2 regions of the Neorhizobium puerariae genome follow, and region 2 is predicted to be linked to the other one. Evidence: riboswitches for the same ligand, from Rfam matches in the RefSeq annotation. Region 2 holds a riboswitch; the other holds the start of a gene.
What was found. Region 2 has a riboswitch for S-adenosylmethionine ahead of ACFFP0_RS14280 (O-succinylhomoserine sulfhydrylase). Riboswitches for the same ligand answer to the same signal wherever they lie in the genome.
Positions count from the first base shown of each region.

Region 1: it holds a riboswitch for S-adenosylmethionine, as region 2 does, so the genes downstream of both, metA (homoserine O-acetyltransferase MetA) here and ACFFP0_RS14280 (O-succinylhomoserine sulfhydrylase) in region 2, are expected to answer to the same signal.

Region 1 covers NZ_JBHMAA010000014.1:218,576-221,816, forward strand. Annotated here, with positions in the region: gene ACFFP0_RS12865 (ABC-F family ATP-binding cassette domain-containing protein) at 1-9, opposite strand, end outside; gene ACFFP0_RS12870 (thiamine diphosphokinase) at 16-666, opposite strand; gene ACFFP0_RS12875 (AAA family ATPase) at 773-1,612, shown strand; SAM riboswitch at 1,663-1,740, shown strand; gene metA (homoserine O-acetyltransferase MetA) at 1,798-2,718, shown strand; gene ACFFP0_RS12885 (vWA domain-containing protein) at 2,730-3,241, shown strand, end outside.
Region 2 covers NZ_JBHMAA010000015.1:208,720-211,960, forward strand. Annotated here, with positions in the region: gene ACFFP0_RS14280 (O-succinylhomoserine sulfhydrylase) at 1-1,180, opposite strand, end outside; SAM riboswitch at 1,226-1,304, opposite strand; gene ACFFP0_RS14285 (2'-deoxycytidine 5'-triphosphate deaminase) at 1,377-2,471, shown strand; tRNA gene ACFFP0_RS14290 (tRNA-Gly) at 2,582-2,655, shown strand; gene ACFFP0_RS14295 (hypothetical protein) at 2,756-3,007, opposite strand; gene ACFFP0_RS14300 (hypothetical protein) at 3,096-3,241, opposite strand, start outside.

The DNA of each region.
Region 1 (3,241 bases), on a different contig from region 2:
AGGTGCCATATGGCCTCATGCTCCGGAAAAGTCGTAGGGGCGGGCGAGGATCATGGCCCTGCCGCTTCTTAGATGGATTTCCACCGGTCCTTCCGCAACGTTCGAAACCGTGCGGGAGGAGCCGAAAGGTAGGGAGAAGTTGTCGAGCGGATATCGCGCGCCGATGATGTCCAGCCCTTCCAGGCCGGAGAAGCCGACGACCGAAAAGAGCGAACCTTCGGGCAGATCCAGTGTCCTGGCTCCGGAAAGCAGGGGGATCGCCTCTTCCTCGCCGGATGTCAGCAGAATGTCGAAGCCGCGTTCGGCCAGACTCATGGCATGGATGAGATGCTGCAGCGCGTGGTCGCTGCGCTCGCCGCCGAGCGCGCCAGCGAAAACCAGCCGCGTCGCGCCGCGGTCTATCGCCTCCGACGTGGCGATTTCGCCGTCGGTTTCCGTCTTGGCGGGCGGATAGGTCTGCTGTTTCACGCCCGGCCATTGTCTTGCAAGCTCGGCATCGGTGGAATCGAAATCACCGACCCAGAGTTCCGGCTCGACCCCGAGTGCGGTCGCATGACGGATGCCGCTGTCGGCCGCGATGAAGCGGCTCGCGCTGACGGCCTTTCGCAGGCGTTCGGTGACAATGAGATCGCCGCCGAGCAGGATCGTGAAAGTCGCGTGGGTCATGACACTGCCCATAGCGTAAACCGAGCGGAAAGGGAAAGCCGCTTGCGCTTGCTTCGTCCATATCCAGTCACTAGTTTGCGCGGGGTTTTGAGATCGGGACGAAGACATGCAGTTTCAGGGTACAGCGGATTATATCGCCGACAAGGAGCTGATGGTGGCGGTGAATGCCGCGATCCGGCTTGAACGGCCGCTGCTGGTCAAGGGCGAACCCGGTACGGGCAAGACGGAACTCGCCCGGCAGGTCGCGGCTGCCCTCAGTCTCGATCTCATCGAATGGAACATCAAGTCCACGACCAGGGCGCAGCAGGGGCTTTACGAATATGACGCTGTTTCCCGGCTGCGCGACAGCCAGTTCGGAGACGAACGCGTCCATGACGTCACCAATTACATTCGCCGCGGCAAGCTGTGGCAGGCCTTCGCCTCGGACCGGAAGATCGTGCTGCTGATCGACGAGATCGACAAGGCGGACATCGAATTCCCGAACGACCTCCTGCAGGAGCTGGACCGTATGGAATTCCATGTCTATGAGACCGGCGAGACCGTGAAGGCCACGGTCCGGCCTATCGTCATCATCACATCCAACAACGAGAAGGAACTGCCGGACGCTTTCCTGCGCCGCTGCTTCTTCCACTATATCCGTTTTCCCGATGTCGACACGCTCACCCGTATCGTCGAGGTGCATTATCCCGGCATCAAGCAGGCGCTGGTGCGCAATGCGCTTGCCCAGTTCTACGAGATCCGCGAGATGCCCGGGCTGAAGAAAAAACCGTCCACCTCCGAGGCGCTCGACTGGATCAGGCTTCTCATTTCCGACGACGTGGACCCCGCCGACCTCAGGGGCGATGTGAAGAACGCCCTGCCGAAGCTTCACGGGGCGCTTCTGAAGAACGAGCAGGACGTCCACCTTTTCGAGCGTATGGCATTCATGGCGCGGCGGGAGCGATAGGGAAATTTTGCTCCCATTGACGTCGGGCGTAGCAAGGCGTATTTGAAGATCCGTAATTCCGTGGTGATTTGGCCGGCCGGCTTGCAGCCACGTAAAAAAAGTCGCTAAAGGGCCGCGAGAAGATGACTTCCCACGGGCCGGTCGCGATTTTTTCGCCGCCGGTTTTTGTTTTTGTGGGTTTGGAAATGCCGATCAAGATTCCCGATACGCTGCCCGCATTCAGCACTCTCGTTCAGGAGGGTGTGCGGGTCATGACCGAAACCGCGGCGGTGCGGCAGGACATTCGTCCGCTGCAGATCGGGCTCCTGAACCTCATGCCGAACAAGATCAAGACCGAGATCCAGATGGCGCGGCTTGTCGGCACGACGCCGCTGCAGGTGGAATTTTCGCTGGTGCGCGTCGGCAATCACAAGGCCAAGAACACGTCGGAAGAGCATCTGCTGGCCTTCTACGAGACCTGGGAAGAAGTGAAGCACCGGAAGTTCGACGGTTTCATCATCACCGGCGCTCCGATCGAGACGCTGCCCTATGAAGAAGTCACCTACTGGGACGAAATGCGGAAGATCTTCGACTGGACGTCGACCAACGTTCATTCGACCATGAACGTCTGCTGGGGGGCGATGGCGGCGATCTATCATTTCCACGGCGTGCCGAAATACGAGCTGAAGGAAAAGGCATTCGGAGTCTACCGCCATCGCAATCTTTGCCCTTCATCCGTATATCTCAATGGTTTTTCGGATGATTTTCAGGTGCCGGTATCCCGCTGGACCGAGGTGCGCCGCGCCGATGTCGAGACGGCGCGCGGTCTCGACATCCTGATGGAATCGGATGAGATGGGCCTTTGTCTCGTGCATGAGAAGGTCGGCAAGCGCCTCTACATGTTCAATCATGTGGAGTATGATTCGACCTCGCTGGCGGATGAATATTTCCGGGACGTCAATGCCGGCATTCCCATCAAGCTGCCGCACGATTATTTTCCGCACAACGACGATACGCTGACGCCCTTGAACCGCTGGCGCAGCCATGCGCATCTTCTCTTCGGCAACTGGATCAACGAGATCTACCAGACGACGCCCTACGATCTGGAGAAGATCGGCATGGAGTAAACCGACCGGCGATGTTCATCCCGTTTTTCCTGCAGCTCAGAGAGGCGAAGGTTCCGGTTACCTTGCGGGAATTCCTCGTCCTTCTCGAAGGGCTGGAGCAGGGAATCGTGGATTTCGACGTGGAGGCTTTCTACTTCCTCGCCCGGGCCGCACTGGTGAAGGACGAGAGGTTTATCGACAGGTTCGATCAGGCGTTCTCCTCCCATTTTCGCGGGCTGGAAGCCGTCTCCGAGACTTCCGGTCTCGAAGGGGCGGACATTCCCGAGGAATGGCTTCGCAAGCTTGTCGAAAAGCATCTGACGGAGGCCGAGAAGAAGCTCATCCAGTCGCTCGGCGGTTTTGAGAAGCTCATGGAGACGCTCCGGCAGCGGCTGGCGGAGCAGAAGGGGCGCCACCAGGGCGGTTCGAAATGGATCGGCACCGGCGGGACCTCCCCTTTCGGCGCTTATGGCTATAACCCGGAGGGCGTGCGGATCGGACAGGACGAGTCGCGCCACCGTCGGGCGGTGAAGGTTTGGGACAA
Region 2 (3,241 bases):
CGGAGATGCCGGAAAGCGCCCTGGCGAAATCCTCAAGCAGGTCCTCGGTGTCCTCGATGCCTGCGGAAAGGCGCAGGGTGCCGGGCGATATGCCGAGCTCGGCGCGTGCTTCGTCCGTCAGGTTCTTGTGCGTCGTGGTGGCCGGATGCGTGATCAGGCTCTTGGAATCTCCGAGATTGTTGGAGATCCTGACGATCTCCAGCGCATTCTGCAGCTTGAAGGCGGCTTCCTTGCCCCCCTTCAGCTCGAAGGCGACGAGCGTCGAGCCGCCCTTCATCTGCCCGGCGACGATGTCGGCCTGGGGATGGTCCTTGCGGCCCGGATAGATGACGCGCGCGACCTGTTTCTGCTCGGCCAGGAAATCGGCGATCTTCGAGGCGCTCTCCGTCTGCTGCTTGACGCGCAGCGGCAGCGTTTCGACGCCCTTCAGCAGCGTCCAGGCGTTGAATGGCGACATGGCTGGGCCGGTATGGCGGAAATAGTCGTGCAGGTTCTCGTCGATCCAGGCCTTGTCGGACAGCACGACGCCGCCGAGGCAGCGCCCCTGGCCGTCGATATGCTTGGTCGCCGAGTAGACGACGATATGGGCGCCGAGTTCCAGCGGCTTCTGGAAGAGGGGCGTCGCAAACACGTTGTCGACCACCACCTTGGCGCCGATCTGGTTGGCGAGCTTGGCGACGCCGGCGATATCGACCACTTCGAGCGTCGGGTTGGTCGGGCTTTCCAGGAAGAAGACCTTGGTTTTCGGCGTGATCGCATTTTCCCAGTTTTCCAGGTAGCGGCCGTCGACCAGCGTGCAGTCGATGCCGTATTTGGGAGCAAGCGTCTCGACCACCCAGCGGCAGGAGCCGAAAAGGGCGCGGGCCGCGACGATATGGTCGCCGGCCTGGAGCTGGCAGAGGATGGCCGAGGTGACGGCGGCCATGCCGGAAGCCGTGGCGCGGGCGTCTTCGGCGCCTTCCAGGGCGCACATGCGCTTTTCGAACATGTCGTTGGTGGGGCTGCCGTAGCGCGCGTAGATGAAACCGTCCGTCTCGCCTTTGAAGCGTGCTTCGGCCGCTTCCGACGTGTCGTAGACGAAGCCCTGGGTCAGGAAGATCGCTTCCGAGGTTTCGCCATATTGCGAGCGCAGCGTGCCGCCGTGAACGAGCTGGGTTGCCGGGCGCCATTTGTTTGTCATGCTAGTCCCCATTCCAAAACAAAAAAACCGGTCGCAAAAAGCAGACCGGTTTCGCACCCGGTCCTTTTAGCCACTTGTTTAACGTGGCTGCAAGCCGACCGGCCAAATCACCACGGGATAAAGCTGCCATACGCCTGCTCTCGGCTTGCGTCAATGGCTCTGATTTGGTTTTGTCGCGTTGAAATACGGAAGAGACATGATGGCTCGCGAAACAGGCATTCTGGCGGACCGCGCGATTGCGGCGCTTTTCGAAAATGGACGGCTGATCTCGGAGCGCGAGCTGGATCACGATCAGATCCAGCCGGCGAGCCTCGACCTGCGTCTGGGCGCGAAAGCCTTCCGCGTCCGCGCAAGCTTCATGCCGGGTCCCACGAGCCTCGTCTCCGACAAGCTCGACAGGCTGAAACTGCATGTGATCGATCTTTCGGAAGGCGCGGTGCTCGAAACCGGCTGCGTCTATATCGTTCCGCTGATGGAGAAGCTCGATCTGCCGGCCAACATGTCGGCGTCGGCCAATCCGAAAAGCTCCACCGGCCGGCTCGATATCTTCACCCGCGTCATTACCGATTACGCGCAGGAATTCGACAAGATCCCGGCCGGCTATTCCGGTCCGCTCTATCTCGAAATCTCTCCGCGCACCTTCCCGATCGTCGTGCGGCGCGGCTCGCGCCTGTCGCAGATCCGGTTCCGGGTCGGCAACGCGCTGCTCGGCGAGCCGGAGCTGCTGCGGCTTCATCGCGACGAAACCCTCGTCGCCGCCAAGCAGCCGAATGTCACCGGCGGCGGCATCGCGCTGTCGATCGATCTTGCCGGCGACAAGGACGGCCTCATCGGTTATCGCGGCAAGCACCACACGGCCGTCGTCGATGTGGACAAGAAGGCCCAGCACGACATTTTCGATTTCTGGGAGCCGCTCTACAGCCGCGGCCGCAACGAACTGATCCTCGATCCGGACGAATTCTACATCCTTGTCTCGCGCGAGGCGGTGCATGTGCCGCCGCTCTACGCCGCGGAGATGACCCCCTTCGATCCGCTGGTCGGCGAATTCCGCGTCCATTACGCCGGCTTTTTCGATCCGGGGTTCGGCCATGAAGAGGCCGGAGGGCGGGGTAGCCGCGCGGTCCTCGAAGTGCGGAGCCACGAGGTGCCTTTCATCCTGGAGGACAGCCAGATCGTCGGCCGTCTGGTCTACGAGCATATGCTGAAAAGACCGGAAGGACTTTATGGCGCGGGCATGGGATCGAACTATCAGGCGCAGGGCCTGAAGCTCTCCAAGCATTTTCGCGTCTGAGCGCGCCAGGGCCGCTTGACAGGCCGCCTCTTCTGTTGGAAGTCTCAGGCCATCGTTTTGCGCATGCCTTGCCCCGAAGCGGGTTTCCTCTTTCGGGCAGTTTGCGTTCTGCGGGTGTAGCTCAATGGTAGAGCAGCAGCTTCCCAAGCTGAATACGAGGGTTCGATTCCCTTCACCCGCTCCATTTTATCTCAAAAAACGCAGCAATTTCAGTTACTTAGGAGTTTCGTCATCGTCCTATTACACACTTGATTGCACAGTTCGAACGCTGGTGGGAAAGCCAATCAAGCACGCTGACCGGCAAGGAACGAATGAGCGCGCGCCTTGACCGCATGAGCTTCATCGGCCGTCGCGGTCATCGTGGCAATCTGATTTGCGAGAGCAGCGACAGGGACCGCAGCCGCTTCTATCGCGGCGTTCTCAGTGTCCGGTGAGACATCATCTGGGATCGCTTGCACCATTGCGTCATAGACGCGGCGGGCTGCATCCAGCTTCCGGCCCAAGGCGATCAGGTCGGCGTCGTCATTCTGTGTCATCGCTAGGCGTCCTCACAAGATAGCCAAGCCGGCCGGCACGGCGAAATACGAGTATCGTGGGTCATCAACAGGGTTACGGAGAGAGATATCAGCTGTCAAAGCCGGTAAGATTGAGCCGATAGCCCTTCCGGTGACCGACGCTCACCACAGCCACGCCCGAGCCAGCCAGCAGCCGGTCAAGCTCTTCAATCGCCAGCCGCATTGAGATGTAGCACCGGTTGGGCGAAGGCCCCC